DNA from 2 places in the Shewanella psychromarinicola genome. Region 2 is predicted to be linked to the other one. Evidence: predicted binding sites of a transcription regulator. Region 2 holds the regulator's gene; the other holds the start of a gene.
What was found. Region 2 encodes NrdR, which represses ribonucleotide reductase genes. Its sites were predicted from a motif close to AAACACNANATNTNGTGTTT; they were not measured.
Positions count from the first base shown of each region.

Region 1 (11,480 bases), 1.4 Mb from region 2:
AGCTTTAGAGCGCATGATAGCGCGGCCACGGCCGGTGTTGTAAGCATCAATAATGCCTTTGCGACCGTTAATTGATGCTGCCGTTGGAAAATCTGGACCTGGGATGTATTCCATTAACTGTTCAATCGATAAACTTGGATCGTCGATTAACGCCAAACAGCCTTTCACTACTTCTGTTAAGTTGTGAGGTGGAATGTTAGTGGCCATACCGACTGCAATACCAGATGAACCATTGATTAATAGGTTTGGTACGCGTGTTGGTAATACCGCAGGGATCATCTCTGTGCCGTCATAGTTAGGCACAAAATCCACGGTTTCTTTTTCAAGGTCCGCTAATAATGAATGCGCCAACTTTTGCATACGAATTTCGGTATAACGCATCGCCGCAGCAGAGTCACCATCGACCGAACCAAAGTTTCCTTGTCCGTCTACTAATGTGTAGCGTAGCGAGAACGGTTGCGCCATACGTACAATTGTATCGTATACAGCGGTATCACCATGGGGGTGATACTTACCAATTACGTCACCAACGACACGAGCGGATTTTTTATATGGTTTGTTCCAATCGTTTTTTAATTCGCTCATGGCGAACAATACCCGACGGTGAACGGGTTTTAAACCGTCACGGACGTCAGGTAATGCACGACCTACAATTACGCTCATTGCGTAATCAAGGTAAGAATTCTTAAGTTCGTCTTCGATGTTAATTGGCGAAATAGATGATGCCAGATCAGTCATAAACTGCGCGTTCCCCTAAAGTGAGCTGACAATAAAACTTAGATATTATTATCTAGCTTAAAAACGTGATTTGGCATTCTAACACAGATATTTAATGTCGCCAGAACTAAGACCTGCCAAATGCTCTATCACTATTAATAATTACAAAAAAGCTAACATTTTCAGATAATTTAGTTTATTCGTTGGCTAATATATGGCTAAATTTTAGCAAGAATAAAACGCCACTTGCTGATGCTTTAAGCACTTAAGCGCACAAAATGATAATCCATCGCACTTAAATGGATGTTTTATGAGCAAGCATGACCGGAGAAAGCCATTGTTGACTACTATTCACCAAGGTTATCGCTATAATAGCGACCATACTTTCATTAAACACTTAGGTTAAGTTATGTCACATGCTGAACAATCGACACCCAATGTAGATCCGCTAGAGATCGCAAAATTTGAAGCCATGGCGCAAACATGGTGGGATCTCAATGGTGAGTTCAAGCCATTACACTTACTTAATCCACTGCGTTTAAACTACATTGACCAAACCGCTGACGGCATTTTCGATAAGAAAGTCTTAGATGTCGGTTGTGGTGGCGGCATTTTATCCGAAAGCATGGCGCACCTGGGTGCCCACGTTGATGGTATTGATATGGGTACTGAGCCGCTTGAAGTGGCAAAACTGCACGCATTAGAGTCTGGCGTGTCAGTTAATTATCTTAAAACAACTGCCGAAGCACACAGCGATAGCCACCGCGAGTATTACGATGTGGTGACTTGCATGGAAATGCTCGAACATGTACCCGATCCGCAATCGGTTATCCAAGCATGTTGTGACATGGTTAAACCCAATGGCTTTGTGTTTATCTCCACCATTAACCGCAATATGATGTCATACCTGCAGACCATTATCGGTGCTGAATATTTATTGAAAATGCTCCCGGTTGGTACCCACGACCACAGTAAGTTTATTCGTCCATCTGAACTAATGGCATTAGTCGATAATACCGACTTATTGTGCAAGGATGCATTAGGGATTACGTACAACCCGTTGTCAGGAGTGTTTAAGTACACTAACAGTGTTGATGTTAATTATATGATAGCCACCCAAAAAATTGATTAATCATCCTGGTGACTCTTTTCAACGTTTTAATGTAAGTGAACCAGAGTAGCGTTACTTCCTGCCAATAACGCTATAAAGGTGCATACATGATTCCATTATTATTGACTCTTGTTAGGAGCTAGCCTTTGCATAAGCAAGATATAAAAGGGGTACTATTTGATTTAGACGGTACTTTAGCCGACACAGCCCCTGATTTAGTCCAGGCATTAAATCTCAGTTTGGACGAAGCCGGTTTTAATGTCCAAACGCTTGAAACGATGCGCCATGCGGCGTCACACGGCAGTTTATATTTAGTTAAAACGGCTATTCCGCACGCCGAGGAACGAGTACAAATTGCTATTCAGCAAGCACTACTTCGCTATTATGCCCAGATAAATGGCGATCACAGCCGCTTGTTTGACGACTTACCCGAACTCTTATCGCTGTTAGATTCACAAGCCATTCCTTACGGTGTGGTCACCAATAAGCCGGCTCGATTTGCCCGGCCATTAGTTGCAAAGCTGGGCTTAACCGATAAACTTAAAACCATGATCAGTGGTGATAGTACCCGTTATTCAAAACCTCATACCGCACCGATGTTTTTAGCCGCACAACAAATCGCCATTGCCCCTCAAAGTATTTTATACCTCGGAGATGCCGAACGAGATTTAGTTGCGGCCCACAATGCGAGTATGTTGGGCGGCGTTGCCTTGTGGGGATATTTGTCCGCTACTGACAAACCTGACACATGGCCTGCTGGCAGACAATTTGAACACGGTGCATCACTGAAACAATTTTTCACTGAATAAGGCGATTTTGTTGTATTTGAGTCACCGGTTAATTGGCACCATTTTGGGGTAAATAATCAATATTTTTGAATAAATGATTAGCATGCTGATCATCTCTGGTCACACGATCAAAATCAACCAAAGATCAACCTATAAACCAGCAATATTTTTTGATCGCTGTTTATTTTAGCGATCAAATCTTTCTTATTTGATGGTTTAAAAAATATCATTTATCAAAAACACTTTATAAATTTGGGCTCTAGGGTTAGTTGTCACTAACCCTACCGTTTATCCTCAAGTTATCCACAAGAAGTTAATTAAATTGTGGCTTGCAAAAATCCCCAAACCTCACTATCTTGTATCTAAGATTTTAAATAACACCATATCTTGTGTGTGACTGGCAATCAAAACACTACGCACCTGCATTACAAGGACGTAGTCGATAAGTGAATGTACTGGTATTTTACTACCATGTTGTGAGTACATTCAGCTTGATTGTTTAACATGGAATTGTTTTGTAACTGATTCAGATCGAATCAAGTTACATGGTATCCAACAACAGATCACACGATTAGATATAGAACCAAGGCCTCTCTTCAATGAATAGCAATATGACAGTCACCAAGCGCAGCGGCGAACGTGAATCGATCGATTTAGATAAAATTCATCGCGTGATCACTTGGGCAGCCAATGGATTAAAAAACGTCTCAGTATCTGAAGTAGAACTTCGATCTCACCTGCAGTTTTTCGACGGCATTCCAACAGAAGCCATTCATGAAACGATTATAAAAGCCGCAGCTGATTTGATCTCTCCGGAATCCCCAGATTACCAATTTTTGGCCGCGCGTTTAGCCGTATTCCATTTACGTAAAAAGGCTTTTGGTCAATTTGAGCCGCCTAAATTATATGACCATGTCACCAAGTTAGTCGAAATGGGTAAATATGATATGCATATCATGGCTGACTATAGCCGTGAAGAATTAGACATTCTTGATAGCTATATTGATCACTGGCGTGACATGAACTTCTCTTATGCCGCGGTAAAGCAACTTGAAGGTAAATACCTGGTTCAAAACCGTGTGACCCATGAGATGTATGAGAGCGCGCAGTTTTTATATATTTTAGTGGCCGCATGTTTGTTTGCGCGTTACCCAAAAGAAATCCGCTTGAAGTACATTAAAGATTTCTATGACGCGACGTCTTTGTTTAAGATTTCTCTGCCAACGCCAATCATGGCCGGTGTACGAACGCCTACTCGTCAGTTCAGCTCATGTGTATTGATTGAGTGTGATGACAGCTTGGATTCAATCAATGCTACGGCATCGTCAATCGTTAAATATGTCAGCCAACGTGCTGGTATTGGTATTAATGCCGGTCGTATTCGTGCATTAGGCAGCCCTATACGCGGCGGTGAAGCATTCCACACGGGTTGTTTACCATTTTATAAGTATTTCCAAACAGCGGTGAAGTCTTGTTCTCAAGGCGGCGTACGCGGTGGTGCAGCAACGCTGTTCTATCCGTTATGGCATCTCGAAGTTGAATCGCTATTAGTGCTGAAAAACAACCGGGGTGTTGACGACAACCGTGTACGTCATCTTGACTACGGCGTACAGTTAAACAAATTAATGTACCAACGCTTAATCAAAGGCGAAAACATTAGCTTGTTCAGCCCATCAGATGTACCGGGTCTTTATGATGCCTTCTTTGAAGACCAAGTAGAATTTGAACGTTTATACTTGCAGTACGAACAAGACAGCAGTATCCGTAAAAAACAGATTAAAGCCGTTGAGCTGTTTTCATTGATGATGCAGGAACGAGCCTCTACAGGTCGTATCTATATTCAAAACGTCGATCACTGTAATACCCACAGCCCATTTGACTCTAAAGTGGCGCCGATTAAGCAATCTAATTTGTGTTTAGAAATTGCCTTACCGACTAAGCCGTTAACTAACATTGACGATCCGGACGGTGAAATCGCCTTATGTACCTTATCAGCGCTTAACTTAGGCGCGATTACCGACTTATCTGAACTTGAGCCGTTAGCTGATTTAGCGGTACGTGCGTTAGATAACTTACTTGATTACCAAGATTACCCAATAAAAGCGGCTCAAACGAGCTCGATGAATCGCCGTACGCTTGGTATTGGTGTGATTAACTTTGCTAACTACTTAGCTAAAAACGGTAAAAAGTATTCCGACGGTTCAGCAAACAACCTGACCCATAAGACCTTTGAAGCTATCCAGTTCTATTTACTGAAAGCGTCAATGAACTTAGCTAAAGAAAAAGGTGCCTGTCCGTTATTTCACGAGACCACCTACTCGAAGGGTATTTTACCCATCGATACCTATAAACGTGATTTAAACAAGATTTGTGACGAACCATTACACATGGATTGGGAAGGTTTACGTAGCGACATAAAACAGTACGGTTTACGTAACTCAACCTTGTCAGCATTAATGCCGTCAGAAACCTCATCGCAAATTTCAAACGCGACCAATGGTATCGAACCACCACGTGGCTTAATCAGCGTGAAAGCCAGTAAAGATGGCCAGTTAAAGCAAGTCGTTCCAGACTTTGAGCTGCTTAAAGACAAGTACGAACTGCTGTGGAATATGCCAAACAACGATGGTTACATCCAACTTGTTGGTTTAATGCAGAAGTTTATTGACCAAGCTATTTCTGCCAACACTAATTATGACCCAAGCCGTTTTGAAGGCGGTCGTGTGCCAATGCAGACCTTGCTAAAAGACTTGTTAAGTGTGTACAAACTGGGCATTAAAACATTGTATTATCATAATACACGCGATGGTGCTTCGGATCAGTTTGACGACATTATTGCTGTCGAAGAAGAAGACGATGACTGCGCCGGCGGTGCGTGTAAAATCTAATCATCACTTTATCTCTATTTAGCGGGGGATAATCCCCGCTTTTTGAAAAATGCGTTTTCAGGACACCTAAATAATGGCTTACTCTACATTTTGTCAAACACCTAACGATGCAACCAAAGAACCTATGTTTTTTGGGCAATCAGTTAATGTGGCACGCTACGATCAACAAAAATATGAAGTCTTTGAAAAACTGATTGAAAAGCAATTAAGTTTTTTCTGGCGTCCAGAAGAAGTTGATGTCAGCCGTGACAAAATTGATTTCGGTGATTTACCTGAACACGAAAAGCACATTTTCCTGTCAAACCTGAAATACCAAACCTTGCTTGACTCTATTCAAGGCCGCTCACCAAATGTGGCATTTTTGCCATTGGTATCGCTACCAGAATTAGAGACGTGGATTGAAACATGGTCGTTTTCTGAAACGATTCACTCACGCTCTTACACTCATATTATTCGTAATATTGTCAATGACCCATCCGTGGTGTTTGACGATATCGTGCAAAATGACGAAATATTGAAACGTGCCGGTGACATTGCCGCTTATTACGATGATCTGATTAAACTGACCCAGATTAATAACCTGTTAGGTGAAGGTACTCATGTTATCGACGGCGAAGAAATCACCGTTAATTCACGTATCCTGAAAAAATCACTGTATTTATGCATGATGTCGGTTAACGCCTTAGAAGCTATCCGCTTCTATGTCAGCTTTGCCTGTTCATTTGCCTTTGCTGAACGTCGTGTTATGGAAGGTAATGCCAAAATCATCCGCTTAATTGCCCGTGATGAAGCGTTACATCTCAATGGGACACAACATATTATCGCCTTGATGCAAGGCGGCAAAGACGACCCTGAAATGGCAGAGATTGCTATTGAGTGTAAGCAACAAGCTTATGACTTGTTCGTCAAAGCAGCAGAACAAGAAAAAGAGTGGGCTAAATACTTATTTAAAGACGGATCAATGATCGGCCTAAATGAACCGATCCTATGTCAGTACGTTGAATTTATTACTAACCAAAGAATGAAATCAGTACATTTGCCTCAGCCTTATGAAGAACGGTCTAACCCACTACCCTGGATGAAAAATTGGTTAGAAAGTGATGCAGTACAAGTGGCCCCACAGGAAGTAGAGGTGTCATCTTATCTTGTTGGCCAAATCGATTCTTCTGTAAATAGCGATGAGTTTTTAGATTTTGACCTATAAAAAACTTTTCAAAAAATCGCCAATTGTAAGCTTGAAAGGACAGCCGATTATTTTATTTGACGGCCAACATTCAAGCTTACTAGAAGCGCTTGAGTCGAAAAAAGTAAACGTGTTTTCAGAATGTCGTAACGGATTTTGTGGCGCATGTAAAACCACCGTAATATCTGGTGAAGTAAACTACCTATCAGAGCCTCTTGCAGAACTCAAATCCGACGAGTGCCTACCCTGCTGTTGTGTGCCTAATGGCGATTTAAACCTCAAACTCTCTACTGAGGGAGTCGAAGTCGTTGCTAAGCGACAATACGCTTCGGTAAATGACAGCCATACACTCACAACAGCATTAACCCAACAATTACAGATTAATCCCAAACGGGCTCTTGACCGTTAATCTATCAGCCCTTCAACACCCGTTATATATTCAGGGCAAAGCTTAACAACACCCGTTTACCAGACTCAATCTTAGTGACGTTATGCTCATACTTATCAGGACGAAATAAATACACCCGCCCCCATAAATTCACTATGCATTTAGCACAGCTAAACACCCCACCCACTTTAGGTTGGACTATTACGAGGTTCAGTTTGTAATAACGACCTTGTTGCACCGGATCGGTATGGGTCATCACTTGATGATGAGTATGATAGGTCACCCAATTTATCGACAACATACGGCTGCTTAAAATGGCTTTGTTAATCACGTTTGCCATATTCACTCCAATGAAAATATTTGCAACAGATTATATCGACTCAATAAAAAATTGGGGCCATATTCACCAGCTAAAATCGTCTAAGATAGACGAGGCGCTTCTGGATGCTTAGTGACAGAAATGCCATCCATCATAGGGGAAAAGGAACACGGTTAGCGTCAGAGGGATAGTGCAGAAAAGAAGACCATTATTGAATGGGTTAAATGACTAATACCTAATTCACGCTATCAATCCATAGCGACCATGAACCACTCTTAATCCCTGACGCATTAATCGCTAACGGATCAATCCTAACGAATTAATCAAATTGACTCTCCCGTCATCAACGACAATCTAACGCTTGTTAACTAATCTCAACTCGCGATAAACGATGGGATAAACGATGGGATAAATAAGCCAATATGACAATATTTGACCTATTTAACCTATTTGATAACCGTTTATATCCCGAGTTCAAGATTAACTGTTTGTCATTGTATCGCAAGAATCGTCATAACTATCCAGCTCAATAATACCTTGCAGGATCATGCCGTGATAATGGGCTTTTACCAGTTGATAATTCATGCTCGGCGCAAAAAAATAAGTCACCTCTTCCGCTCCTGTTTGCTCAACCGGTATAAGCTGTATTTCTCCCCAGGGCGCTATGGTAGCGGTTAATTTGTCTTTAACGTAGAACTGATAGGGTTCAATCGCATCAGAGGCTTGCCTTATTAGCGCAAATTGCTGTCGACCTCGAAGCACGTTTTCACGTATTTGAATCGCCAAAGTATCCACATCTCTTAATGGTATGGTCTTTGATGCATAATTATCGATGTCCCCATCAATATCAACACGAGATTTAAGGCCATGGTTGTCAAAAGTCACTCGCATGTCTCGAGAGCGAAAACCAGTTACCTGTTGATGAAAATTATCGGTTAACCATTCGTTGCGATCAGTTGACCACGATAACTCGGTACGCTGTTGATATTGAGTGCCAATACCTAAAATGCTGGCTTTACTTTTTGAGGTGATAACGGCAGATTTACCCTGCCAGTTCTCAGTCCGAGTCATTTCTCCCATATGTAATCCACTGAGATAAATAGAATAATCAAAGCTGCGCTGACATTTTTGCTCAACGTCACTCGCCAATACGCTATTACTGTGCAGTAAACCACTTGAAAGACCGACTATTATCAGTATTCTAGTGGCCATTACACAAGCTTTGGTCGACATGCTGAGATTGCGAAATCTTGTCAGCATAAGTTTTATTTGCGCCATTAATGTCATCATCAGAGAAAGCTTTTCACTTTTTGCTCTTACCTTAAAAATAGTGTTAGCTTAAAAAACTTCATTCACATTTAAGTAGAAGTTAGTTTCATTTTCACCCACCCCGACATCAAAACGTAAATTAATATTATCTTTAATTCTAAATCGAAATCCAGTGCCGTAGGCCGTTAATAACATATCGGTTAGCTCACTGACTTTAGGTGCGACACTACCAACAGCGCCCCAAAATACCATGCCATAACGTTGGAACACTGGTAAGCGATATTCAACTTGCCCCATCATCATTTGCTCATCTCGGTAGCGACCTCTAATGTAACCCCGCATCGCATTAGAGCCACCCAAATCGGGTAATAAGTTCCAAGGTACGTCACCACTGGTAAGATGCCCTTGAACTTGCCAAGCGACTAAACCCGGTGTTGAACCTAAGTCTATATAGTTCGCTAATTCAATATTATAAGTAGAAAACGAATCGAATTGATCATTTTGATATAATCCCGCATCAACCTGAAATAACCACCCTTCTGTCGCGTTTAAACGGTAATCTCTTGAATCATAAATACTGGTGACGACAATGCCAGAACTAAAATTATCGGGCAGAATGGTATTTGAATCCACAGGTGCCTCTGTTGCGACTAATTCTAAACTGTCTGCACTTGTGTAAATAAAGTCAGCACCCACGCCAATAAAATAGTGGCTGGCAATTTCGGTCATCCAGCGAGGCTTAAAGCTATACAATTGTTCATTAAACTCATGATGATTGAGATCTTGATCGCCTTGTTCAATCCCTACTCCATAATAAACTGCCGCTTCATTATGCAGTTCTAAGTCAAGCAACAACCGCTGCTTGCCTTGGTTTAAAAAAGTCATATTTTCAACTTGAACGCCATAGGATTGATTTATAGAAGCAAATGAATTCAATACCAGTGATGAGGGTTGTTCTGCACTCGTCGCATTATCGGTTTTATATAACCCCACCATTAATAACCCCACGCCAAACTTTTTCTCTGGGGTGTAATAAGCCGTTGGTAAATAGCTCATATCAATGACTTTAGTGTCATCGAACTCACCATCTGCCCCAAAAACTGACAAAATGTTATCAATCCATGTTGGTTCCATGTCTTGGGGGGTGTCAAATAAAGGTTCAACTGCAAGGGCGGTATTAGAAAAAACAAATAGTGCTAGAAGTAAGGTCCGTTTCATAAAAACTCTATTAAAATATTGAAGAATTAAGCTCGCACGATGATTTCTATGGCAAACTTTTGAATTATTGTGCTGTCAGTTAAGCCCACAGCGTTGAGTATAAAGGGTTGTTGCCGATGAAAATAATTTCAAAAAACACATTTTTAATAACAATCAATTCATCAAAGATTATCCTATCCACCACTGAATACTTACTGAATAAAAACTTAACCCTTACTGAAGAACAAGGTTATCAGATATTAAATTTAACGCTGACCGCCACACCTAGCGTTAGCCTGGACATGCAATCTACAGCAACCTTCTTTATCCGTTGATACCACTATGCTAAAGAATGCGAAAGAATATACCACATTTAGCACCCAATATTGACGATAGATCAATATCCAACAGATCCGTCTCACTTGGTAAAAAAATCAAAATTATCTATATTTAGGTGACTTGTTACAACATTTTAATCCATTAGACAAGAGTGTATAGGCTCAAATTTAGTGCAAATAAGCCTCATTTAATCTGTGACCTATCAGCAAGTAAAAATTATGCCCTTAGATATATCATCCAGCGCGCAACTAAGGTATAAAGTCGTTATGAAAACGCCTATAAGATTACAACCACTGGTTGACGATGGTCTCGTCGATGAAGTGATAAGCCAACTCATGAGTGGCAAAGAAGCTACCGTCTATATGATCCTATGTGGCGATGAGATCCGCTGCGCCAAAGTGTATAAGGAAGCCACTAAACGCAGTTTTAAAAAAGCAGCACAATATCAAGAAGGTCGAAAAACTAAAAATAGTCGTCGTGGACGAGCCATGGAAAAAGGCTCTAAATACGGCCGTGAAGAGCAAGAAAAAGCATGGCAAAATGCCGAAGTGGACGCGTTATACAAATGCGCCGCCGCTAAAATTAGAGTACCAGTGCCTTATGGTTGCTTTGATGGGGTGTTATTGATGGAGTTGATCACCAACGTCCACGGTGATGTTGCCCCTCGATTAAATGACATTACCCAGATGAGTGCAGAGCAAGCACAAACCCAACATCGCATCATGATGGGCTATGTTGTGCGGATGTTATGTGCAGGCATTGTCCATGGGGATTTATCCGAATTCAATGTGCTGGTCGACAAGAATGGGCCGGTGATCATTGATCTGCCCCAAGCAGTTGATGCATCGGCAAACAATAATGCCAAAGCTATGTTATTCCGTGATGTGAATAATATGACCGACTACTATTCACAATTTGCTCCAGAATTAGCCATAACCAAATATGCTAAAGAAATGTGGGCTTTGTATGAACAAGGTGAATTAACACCTGAGACGCCATTAACCGGTGAGTTTGAAGATGATACAACCGCAGCCGATGTTGACTCTGTTTTAGAAGAAATTAACGCCGCATTTGAAGAAGCCCAAGAAAGGCGCGAGCGCTTGAACGAAGCACAAAGCGACGAGTATTAACCTAAGCGTTTACTCACGATAGTCTCATCAGATAATGCTGGTGGCTCGTTAACAATACCAAGCCTGACTTAACTAAAGCTCAGGCTTTTTATTACCCGTTTGAAACACCATATCAAGGCCAACGTTATCCCAAGGTCAGTCATTATTTAAT
Region 1 is NZ_CP034073.1:3,494,064-3,505,543, reverse strand. It holds gene gyrA (DNA gyrase subunit A) at 1-738, opposite strand, end outside; gene ubiG (bifunctional 2-polyprenyl-6-hydroxyphenol methylase/3-demethylubiquinol 3-O-methyltransferase UbiG) at 1,127-1,849, shown strand; gene EGC80_RS15345 (HAD family hydrolase) at 1,975-2,637, shown strand; gene nrdA (class 1a ribonucleoside-diphosphate reductase subunit alpha) at 3,216-5,504, shown strand; gene nrdB (class Ia ribonucleoside-diphosphate reductase subunit beta) at 5,578-6,708, shown strand; gene yfaE (class I ribonucleotide reductase maintenance protein YfaE) at 6,698-7,096, shown strand; gene EGC80_RS15325 (hypothetical protein) at 7,119-7,415, opposite strand; gene EGC80_RS15320 (hypothetical protein) at 7,875-8,606, opposite strand; gene EGC80_RS15315 (BamA/TamA family outer membrane protein) at 8,733-9,881, opposite strand; gene EGC80_RS15310 (PA4780 family RIO1-like protein kinase) at 10,466-11,329, shown strand.
Region 1: a site for NrdR is predicted at 2,992-3,011, ahead of nrdA (class 1a ribonucleoside-diphosphate reductase subunit alpha). Genes of this name have one in related genera too.

Region 2 (11,480 bases):
TTCTAAAGCAATGCGTTGCATGGCTTTTTCTAATGGCCAGCTACGCGTTTGATCTCGCTCAGAATGCAGTAAATCGTTAAAGGTATTTTGCAAATGCACACGCACTAAACAATTAGGCTTCACTTCATCTTTAACCAATGCGTAGTGTAATTGATTATCAATAGTGTCTCTAAATGTCACCATAGTAAAATCACCAAAACGAGTCGGTAGTTTACATTGAGCTTCGCGTACAACCGTGGTTTCGTTGGTGTTACGGTATTCAATTAGGTCTGCAATGGTACCGATTTTAATCCCATGCTTTTGACTGAATATTTCTAAATCAGGACAGCGCGCCATGGTGCCGTCTTCATTTAAAATTTCAACAATCACAGCTGAAGGTTCACAGCCAGCTAAGCGCGCTAAATCGCAACCGGCTTCAGTATGGCCAGCACGCGTCAATACCCCGCCTTCTTGTGCCATTAACGGAAAAATATGCCCAGGTTGTACTAAATCAGAGGCTTTGGCATCTTTGGCAACAGCGACTTGAACGGTCACGGCTCGGTCATGAGCTGAGATCCCGGTTGTGACCCCGGTCGCCGCTTCAATTGATACGGTAAAGTTAGTCGAGAACTGCGCATTGTTGTTGGTGACCATTAAAGGCAAGTTAAGCTGCTGACAACGCTCTTTGGTCATGGTTTGGCAAATTAATCCGCGGCCATAGGTTGCCATGAAATTGATTGCAGCAGGCGTCACTTTATCAGCGGCCATGATCAAATCACCTTCATTCTCTCTGTCTTCATCATCCATCAAGATAACCATCTTACCTTGACGAATATCTTCAATGATTTCTTCTATGTTATGTAGCGCCATTGTCAGACCTTTCTCTATTAAGTTTTTGATTTTAAATAATTAAATCAATTTGCATTTTGTATTTATTATTTTGAATCATGTATTGTGCATAATCTTTGAGTACAATTTTTTATGCTTGGAGCGATTAGCGCAAAAATCCAGACTTAGCTAATAATTCCATCGTCACACCCGATGACGGCTGTGCTTGGCTAGCATCAGGTTGCATTAAACGCTCTAAATAGCGGGCAATTAAATCCACTTCGATGTTCACGCTGTCACCAACTTTGAGATCCACCAGCGTGGTTTCACCCGCAGTATGAGGCACGATGGTTAATCTAAAACGAGTTCCATCAACTTCATTGACGGTCAAACTAACGCCATCAATGGTGACCGATCCTTTGTGAGCAATGTAGCGACTTAATTGAACCGGTACCGATAACCAAAACTCAAGTGCCTTGCCTCGGTAAGCACATTGCTCAATTTTTGCAATGCCATCAACGTGGCCGCTGACCATGTGTCCACCCAACCTCGTGGTCGCCGTAACGGCTTTTTCAAGATTAACCTTTTGGCCAACTTGATAACGACTAAAACCAGTTAATTCTACTGTTTCAGCCGATATATCCGCAACGTAGCTATCGCCTAAACGCTCAACAACGGTCAAGCACACGCCATTTGTGGCAATGCTATCACCCAGGTTTACATCGGTTAAATCCAACTTGCCGCTGGCAACGGTTAAGCGGATATCGTTACCTTTGCGATCAATTTTACGTAATGTACCAAGGGCTTCGATTATCCCAGTAAACATAATGACTCACTTTTTGCTTTTAAACTTTGCAGTTGTTCAGGTTTTTCTTAAACAACTGCCACATTAATAGGGTTGATTATATCTGAGGATATAACGCTTATCTTGTCCAACGTTGCGCTCATCAATTAATTGCAATGCCGGCGTTTGCTCCATGGCACTGTAATCGGGTAACTGCAACATATTACGTCCATGGCTGCCTAACAGTTTAGGCGCTTGATAAAGCACAATGTCATCGGCGAGGCCTTGAGCGACAAACGCCCCAGCTAAGGTCGCACCCGCTTCGACTAAAACAGAATTAGTATGCTGGCCTAAATACGTTAGCAAAGCTAACAATGGGATCCTGCCCGACGAGTCACATTCTAATTGTAAAAAAGAAACGTGTTGTGGAAAAGCAGCTTTAGCACTTTGGGAATATTGACAGCCAGAAACCAGTAAAATAGGACTTTGAATTGAAAATAACCTTTGTGTTGCCGTCAGTCTCGCTCTGCTGTCTAGCACAACCCTTAAAGGTTGGAAAATTTCATCTTTTGTATGGCGAGTGGTTAACTCACCTAACGCCTCATAGCGCACATTAAGGCTAGGGTCATCGATAAGGATTGTTTCAACGCCTGTGATTAATGCACAGTGGCTGGCACGGTATTTTTGCACATCGGCTCGTGCAGCACTGCCGGTAATCCACTTTGACACCCCATTAGACAGGGCGGTTTTACCGTCTAAACTGGCGGCTATTTTAACCGTGACCCAAGGAAGCCTAGTTTTCATGCGCTTCATAAAGCCTAGATTGAGATCATAAGCTTGTTGGCTGAGTAGTCCTACATCGACCTTAATTCCAGCCTCACGTAACATGGTGATACCGCGGCCTGACACTTCTGGGTTCGCATCGGTCACAGCAACAACGACTCGCGCAACCTTGGCGTTAATTAACCCTGAAGCGCAAGGTGGCGTACGACCATAATGACTGCAAGGTTCTAAGGTTACATAGGCGGTGGCGCCTTGAGCGCTATGACCATTATCAAGCACCATTTTCAGCGCATTGACTTCAGCGTGGCCTTCGCCAGCACGCTGATGGAAACCCTCACCGATAATCTTATTCTGATAGACAATGACACAACCAACACAGGGGTTGGGCCTAGTGGTATAACGGCCTTTCTCGGCAAGCGCTATAGCACGGCTCATCATTTGGGTGTCAAAAGTAGGCCCGTTGGACATGATAGATAATCTCTTATTGCTTAGATGCCATGATAACCGTTAAAAACGGTCATTACACAGCATTACTTTTGCAACTTAGCAATGGCCTCGCCAAATTGTGACACATCTTCAAACGCACGATAAACAGAGGCGAAACGAATGTAAGCCACCTTATCAAGGTTCATCAACTGTTCCATCATAAGATTACCAATCATTTCCGAATCCACTTCGCGCTCACCAGTCGCGCGCAGCATTGATTTAATTTTTGTCAACGCTTGATCAATGTCATCAATAGAAACCGGACGTTTTTCAACGGCACGCAACATGCCGCCGCGCAGTTTCTCTTCATCAAATGGTTGTCGGGTGCCATCGCGTTTTATCACTCTAGGCATGACTAATTCAGCGCCTTCAAAGGTGGTAAAACGTTCATGACATTCGGTACATTCCCGGCGACGACGGACTTGGTGACCATCAGCCACTAATCGAGAATCTATCACTTTGGTATCGGTCGCGCTACAAAAAGGGCAATGCATTAGGACTCCTGCAGAAAAAATGGCCGCTAGCAATTAGCGGCCATTAAAGTTTATCCTATTTGGTGAACAAGGTTAACCTAAACCTGTATCAACAGACATCCAAATACGATTAACCGTATACAGGGAATCGAGCACACAAGGTCAATACTTGACCTTTTACGCGCTCAATAACCGCTGTATTAGATGCATCATCAAGAATGTCACAAATCCAACCGGTCAATTCTTTCGCTTCAGCTTCTTTAAAGCCGCGACGAGTAATGGCTGGTGTACCAATACGAACACCAGAGGTCACAAACGGTGAACGAGGGTCGTTAGGCACTGAATTTTTGTTAACGGTAATGTTGGCACTGCCTAAGGCTGCGTCGGCTTCTTTACCGGTTAAATCGCGGCCAATTAAGTCAACCAACATTAAATGGTTTTCAGTACCGCCAGAAACGATTTTGTAACCGCGGGCTAAAAACACTTCAACCATGGCTTTGGCATTTTTAACAACTTGCTGTTGGTATACTTTAAATTCTGGCTCTAGTGCTTCTTTAAATGCGACCGCTTTACCTGCGATAACATGCATTAAAGGACCCCCCTGACCACCAGGGAATACTGCTGAGTTTAGTTTTTTATATAAAACTTCATCATCGGCTGCAGAAATAATAATCCCGCCGCGTGGGCCGGCTAATGTTTTATGGGTTGTTGACGTTATTACATGAGCATAAGGCACTGGCGTTGGATAAACACCTGCGGCAATTAAGCCTGCCACGTGGGCCATATCAACAAACAAATAAGCACCAATTTTGTCGGCAATCTCGCGCATTCTCGCCCAGTCAACAATACCTGAAAAAGCCGAAAAACCGCCGATCATCATTTTAGCCTTATGTTCAATGGCTAAACGCTCCATTTCGTCATAATCAATTTTGCCAGACTCATCAATACCGTAGGGAATGATGTTGTAAAGCTTGCCAGAAAAATTAACCGGTGAACCGTGGGTCAAATGACCACCATGAGCAAGGTTCATCCCTAAAACGGTATCGCCTGGCTGCAATAACGCCATAAATACGGCACTGTTTGCTTGCGAACCTGAATGAGGCTGTACGTTAGCGTATGTTGCACCAAATAATTCTTTTGCGCGTTCAATCGCTAATGTTTCAATCACATCAACGTATTCGCACCCACCATAATAACGCTTACCTGGATAACCTTCAGCATACTTGTTGGTTAACTGAGAACCTTGAGCTTCCATCACACGAGGACTGGTATAGTTTTCAGATGCAATCAATTCAATGTGTTCTTCTTGACGACAAGTTTCATCTTCAATGGCTTTAAATAATTCTGGATCATAATCCGCAATATTCATCGCTTTCTTCAACATGCTAGCTCCAACATCATTATCTGTATAGTAGGGTTGCGCGTTATTCTACCCTGCAACGATGATGATTCAAAGTAGAAACAACATGAAATTCACTGTGTTCTGAATACAAAACTATTCATGTTTATGGCGCCAAGTGGCCAGATCCTTCATTCTTTTTGACCTAAAAAGCGCTGTGGATTAAATCACACAATTGCCTGTTGAGTTCAGCTCATAATACAGTAGAATTATCATCATCTTTGTTGACAATTAGACAGTATAATTATGGCTCAATTTGTATACAGCATGCTTCGTGTGGGTAAAATTGTCCCACCTAAAAAGCAAATTTTGAAAGACATTTCATTAAGCTTCTTTCCTGGCGCCAAAATTGGTGTACTCGGATTAAACGGTTCAGGTAAATCGACATTGCTGCGCATCATGGCCGGTATAGATACCGAAATTGAAGGTGAAGCGCGTCCAATGCCTGGACTAAAAATTGGTTATTTACCGCAAGAGCCGCGCTTAAACGAGCAACAAACGGTTCGCGAGGCCGTCGAAGAAGCCCTGAGTGAAGCCAAAAATGCATTGATCCGTTTAGATGCTGTTTACGCCGCTTATGCTGAACCCGATGCAGATTTTGATGCCCTAGCCAAAGAACAAGGTGAGTTAGAAGCCATCATCCAATCTCAAGATGCACACAATCTTGATCATATTCTAGACCGTGCAGCAAACGCGTTACGTCTGCCCGATTGGGATGAAAAAATTGCTGTACTGTCCGGTGGTGAACGTCGACGGGTAGCCCTTTGTCGCTTGTTACTTGAAAAGCCTGAAATGCTATTACTCGACGAACCGACAAACCACTTGGATGCTGAATCCGTCGCATGGTTAGAGCACTTTTTACAAGAGTATTCTGGCACCGTAGTCGCTATTACCCATGACCGCTATTTCTTAGACAATGCAGCAGGCTGGATTTTAGAACTCGACCGTGGTGAAGGGATCCCCTGGGAAGGTAACTACTCCTCGTGGCTTGAGCAGAAAGATGCCCGTTTGCAACAAGAATCTTCAACACAAAGTGCTCGTCAAAAAACTATCGCAAAAGAATTAGAATGGATACGTCAAGGTGCGAAAGGCCGCCAATCTAAGGGCAAAGCCCGTATGGCGCGTTTTGAAGAACTCAACACTAACGATTACCAAAAACGTAACGAGACCAACGAATTGTTTATTCCACCAGGGCCACGCCTCGGTGATAAAGTGATTGAAGTGACTAACTTAACAAAATCCTATGGTGATCGCGTATTGATTGACGATCTTACCTTTACCGTTCCCAAGGGCGCCATTGTGGGGATTATCGGAGCTAACGGTGCGGGTAAGTCGACGTTATTCAAAATGATCTCAGGCGAAGAACAACCAGACAGTGGCTCGATTTCTGTGGGTGACTCAGTTCAAATTGCTTCTGTTGAGCAGTTCCGTGATTCAATGAATGATAAAAATACCGTGTGGCAAGAGATTTCTGGCGGCCACGATATTATGCGGATCAATAATACTGAAATTTCGAGCCGTGCTTATGTCGGACGTTTTAACTTCCGTGGTGGCGATCAGCAAAAAATCATCGGCACCTTATCGGGTGGCGAGCGCAACCGAGTACACTTAGCCAAATTAATACAAGCCGGTGGCAACGTATTATTACTCGACGAACCTACCAACGACTTGGACGTAGAAACATTACGTGCCCTAGAAGAAGCGTTATTAGAGTTCCCCGGTTGTGCGATGGTTATTTCACATGACCGTTGGTTCCTTGACCGTATCGCTACCCATATTCTGGATTACCGAGACGAAGGTAAAGTGAGTTTCTATGAAGGTAACTATACTGAGTATTCAACTTGGTTAAAAGATAGCTTAGGCACCGATATAGTAGAACCGCATCGATTAAAATATAAGCGGTTAAATAAGTAATCTCCGCTAAGGATAATAAAAGGCTATCAAACAGCCCTTTGCCCCGCTCACGATGTTACACAATAAAGCAGAGCCTAAGCGCTCTGCTTTATTGTATTTGAGCGTATTGAATGATTATGCTCAGATTAAACGATAAAAATATCAACCTACAGCAACATTTTGTCAATTCATTATGAGCAATACACCATAATCTGTTTATAAAGCGAAAAATAACTTCCGTATTATAAATTACCAAGCTGTTTTTACTTTTTACTGATTAAATTCAGTTTATTACCGAGTTTTAACGATTTCAGTTTGTAAGCCAGTTTAACGGTGATATCAGTGAGATACGGTTCAATTTACCGTGTTTTATTGTACCAACTCATTTTCGGCACTCGAAGTCATTACCGCGGCAGAAAAACAGAGCCTCAATAAAATTGAACATCAATACGATATCGATATCCTGCTCATCACGCTTAACGACAATTTTTCACCGTTTAATAGAAAAGTCGATGACATTGACGTGCGGAAAAAAGCAATTATTTTAGAACGACAACGATATAACGAATTCATTGCACTATTACCTAAGGTTATTCGCACTAATACGGCGATAGCCGAAACCGATAAAAAAATTGAAAAATCTGTTTCTTTAATCGATGAATTAACTCAAAAACCACAACAAGACGGCAAACATCTTGAAACTGAAAAAGTACTCATATTAACTGAATATGAGGCGATAAATAAAAAACGTGCCACTAAAAGTCAGCCATTAGTTAACTCAAAAAAGATATTACTAATCATTTAATTACCGATTTATCGAAATCAAGTCGCACACAGCCAGTCGTTTAAATAGTTCGATTCAGTGTTCAACATACCCCTCTATCGCAGATTGATTGAAAGAGTCCAAAAGCAGCATTTTATCCAATACCGCTAATGATCTTTACCGCAGCTGGCAGTGAAAACCGTATTGCGGTAGCAACTGTGATATTCTTCAATATGGCATTTGCGACCGTTGTCGCCCTATTGGTGATCCCCGCAATGTACCGACTCATCTCTTCGTCAACTCACTCACTAGGGTTAGTTGAAGCACAACTTAATGACGCCATTGCCGCTCAAAAAGCGCAACAGCCTTAACCTTCACAGGTGTAATAATGACAACCCTTGCCGTATTCGTAGATGTGCAAAATATTTATTACACCTGTAAGCAAGGTTTTGGGCGTTCATTTAATTACCGCGCCTTGTATAAACGTTTATCCGCACAAGGCAATATTAGCCATGCTATCGCCTATGCGATTGCTCCGGCAGATGACGGACAGGTTAAATTTCAAGATGCACTAAAACATATTGGCTTTACGGTTAAAACTAAGCCTTATATTCAGCGTAGTGATGGCTCAGCCAAGGGAGATTGGGATGTCGGTATTACTATCGATATGCTTGAGATAGCCCCCATGGTAGATGAAGTTATTTTACTGTCTGGTGATGGTGATTTTGATTTGTTACTCAAAAAAATCAACCAAACGACCACATGCTACACCCATGTAGTAAGTGTTGAGCGCCTTACCGCAAAGTCGCTAACCGACCAATGTCAGCAATTTACCGCCATTGATAACACATTATTGATTTAGCCATTTACGCCATTACTTTATTTCGCATACGCTTTATCGACACTCTTTTACAATAGCTAATCCTGATGAGTGTCTATTAGCGGTTAAATCAATAATCGCTCTAGATAAGCGATTTAATGGTTTGTCTTTGCAAAAATGAAACCGCGACCGCATAGGGTTAGGGTTGTTATTGATGTCGCTTGTCAGTCAACAATTTCAAATCGATAAAGCTTTTCTCTACGCTATGCTAGCCAAAGAAATCAGTAACATTATGTAAAAAAAGAGCAACGGCTCGGCTTGTAACAAAAGTGATAGCGTCACGTTTTAATATAAAGGCATTACTCAAATGCTTAATGCTTAATGCTTAATGCTTAATGCTTAATGCTTAATGCTTGTCATTGTGTGCTTATAAGACACTTCGTGATGCAATACCAACTGTCGGATTAAGTAAATTATCCTGCCCAGGACAACGATAACAGACACGATCTAAAAATATGTTTTTTTGCTGTTAAGCTAAGTCGGCATCAATGCTGACATTATATCTTTGTGCTTAAAGCCCACCGGATCGTCAGTGGGTTTACTCAATAGACCACCTCTATTCATCACGGCATTCATCTGCACATTAAACTGAAATAACTTAATCCCATCTCCTGAGCCATCATTTTGGCTATGGCTGATATATCCCCAAACCACTTCAACATACTCGTTTCAGCGCTCCCGAAGAACAAGGCCTAAAGGCTAGGACGCTGCGTGGCTAGAACCTATAAAATCTTAGCAGCCAAGCGACACTTGAGCCTAACAAACCGAAGGTCGCTCTAGCAGCCATAGGGGCTCTTTAATTTGCACGGTGACTTTCCAGCTTTCGCCCGTTATGATATTTATTTCAATCATTTACCAGCCAAAATCGACGCCTTAACAAACTAACTTGATGACTAACACTATGGCTAGCCTATTGATCTATTAGCAAAACAATCAATTAGTTAATATTAATATTACTCTTTTCCGTTACCCTTATTATGACCATTAATCTATCACTGAGTCAGTTTGTAGGCATTAGCAGTAATCATATTCTAGCGGCTATTGATTGGCGATATTCGCAACAGAGGAAATATCACTTTAATAGTAAAGGTGCTATTATCCGCTTGGCGCAACAGGAACATTTAATAAAGGATTATATGTCGTTAATAGGTTACCCAAACGTCCTGCTTGGTTACATTCTAACTGGCAAAGTGTGGCGTATATTTGCTCAGGTTACTTTACTTGCACTTGTAAGCGCTTGCGTTATCGTCACCCCTAAAATGGCAGTGGCAGAATCACTAAGAATCACGTTAGCAGCAGAAGATAGTTGGCCCCCGTTTGCTGATGAAGTCGGCAGAGGTATTTCCCACAACATTATCAACCATGCTTTTGAGCAAGTTGATGTTGAGGTTTCCACAATTGTCGTACCTTACTCTCGGGGTCTGATTATGACCGAACGCGGCACTGTTGATGGCGTCTTTAATGTCACCCGTGAGCAGAGCACTATTGATCGCTTTGTATTTGGTAATGAACCTCTTTTTACCGTAACGGCTTCTTTTTTCTTTGCCAAAGAATACCCTAACATTGTGAATAATAAATGGCAGATCCCAACACAGAGCACGATTGGTATTGTGGATGGTTATGAATACGGAGATGAATTTATGACACTTGTAGAGAAACTGAAACTACACGTTATTACCGTTAATAGTCAGCGCCAATTGATCAATTTGCTATTAGTGGGCAGAATTGATACTGCGATTATGTATGATCTTGTCGCTGATGTTTACATCAACCAGATGGGTGTTAGCCGTGATATAAAAGCAAAATTTAACAATCATACCAGTGAAATATTTGTCGCGTTTTCTAAACATAATCCACAAGCAAAGCACCTTAGCCAATTACTCGATAAAGGACTGCTCACGTTACAAAAACAAGGCAAGTATCATCAACTGCTTCTGCCCTCAAATAATTAACCACAATACAATGAATAACATAAGGTCATAGTGTAATGAGCCATGTCTCTGTAGAGCCCAAATACAGTCCAGTTCACTCTTTTGCGGTACAAATTTATTATGAAGACACCGACTTTTCTGGTGTAGTGTACCATCCTAATTTTTTAAAGTATTTCGAACGCGCACGTGAACATGTCATTGGTGCGGATGTGCTTAGTCAACTTTGGCAGCAACAACAATTAGGTTTTGCTGTTTATCGCAGCGATATGTTATGTCACGATGGGGTTGAATTTGCAGAAATTATTGATGTTCGTACTCAATTTTATTTTGAAAGTAAGTATCGTACAGTGTGGAAACAGCAAATATGGCGTCCCAATGCCAAAAAGCCTGCGGTAACGGCAACCGTTGAAATGGTCTGCATGAACCAGAAGCGTCAACTTGCGCCTATGCCTGCAGAATTAATCGCCCATTTATCGTTGGGATCTTAGTCTTAGCATGGTCACCTAAAACGTTTCAATGTCGCCTTAAAGACCATTATGTTATGGGTGTTTAATTTGCGGATGATTAAGTTGCGAATAATTAAGTTGCGGATAAATGTGTTCAAACTCACTGGCAGTGAAAGGTTTCGCAAAGTAATCACCTTGAATCGTATCCACCCCAAAAAGATGTAACGTCTCTAAGACTGACTTAGATTCCACCCCTTCAACCGTCACTTCAAAACCTAAATTTTTAGCGAGATCGATACTGGTCTTAACAATTTGTTTCGCGGCTTTGGACGTTTCAAATTCATCTAAAAAGGCTTTATCAATTTTCACTTCATCTACGGGTAAATGACGTAAATAAGCCAAAGAAGAATGGCCGGTACCAAAGTCATCAATGGCCAATTTAACCCCGATATCTCGCAATTGATTTAAGGTCATAATAGTTTGTTCTAGTGATATCATTAAGGCGCTTTCGGTGATTTCAATCGTAATGGATTCGGCAGGAACCAGATACTGGGATAGTTTTGTGCCGACATCGACTGCCAAATTGGGATTATCTAAATCAGTTGATGACAAATTAAGCGCAACATTAACGTAAATCCCCATATTTCGCCATTTGGCTTGTTGAGCTAACACGTTATCCAGCACCCAAGGACTCAGAATATCAATCATTCCGGTTTGTTCCGCTAATGGAATAAATTCACTCGGTGAAATTAGTCCTAAGCTTTCATGCTGCCAACGGATCAATGCTTCTACCTGCTTACATTGGCCACTTTTTATATCTAATTTTGGTTGAAAA
Region 2 is NZ_CP034073.1:4,886,441-4,897,920, forward strand. It holds gene ribBA (bifunctional 3,4-dihydroxy-2-butanone-4-phosphate synthase/GTP cyclohydrolase II) at 1-849, opposite strand, end outside; gene EGC80_RS21245 (riboflavin synthase) at 974-1,633, opposite strand; gene ribD (bifunctional diaminohydroxyphosphoribosylaminopyrimidine deaminase/5-amino-6-(5-phosphoribosylamino)uracil reductase RibD) at 1,697-2,842, opposite strand; gene nrdR (transcriptional regulator NrdR) at 2,905-3,354, opposite strand; gene glyA (serine hydroxymethyltransferase) at 3,464-4,717, opposite strand; gene ettA (energy-dependent translational throttle protein EttA) at 4,979-6,646, shown strand; gene EGC80_RS21270 (hypothetical protein) at 6,990-7,430, shown strand; partial or broken gene EGC80_RS21275 (efflux RND transporter permease subunit) at 7,550-7,759, shown strand; gene EGC80_RS21280 (LabA-like NYN domain-containing protein) at 7,777-8,250, shown strand; gene EGC80_RS21290 (substrate-binding periplasmic protein) at 9,246-10,220, shown strand; gene EGC80_RS21295 (acyl-CoA thioesterase) at 10,256-10,687, shown strand; gene EGC80_RS21300 (putative bifunctional diguanylate cyclase/phosphodiesterase) at 10,739-11,480, opposite strand, start outside.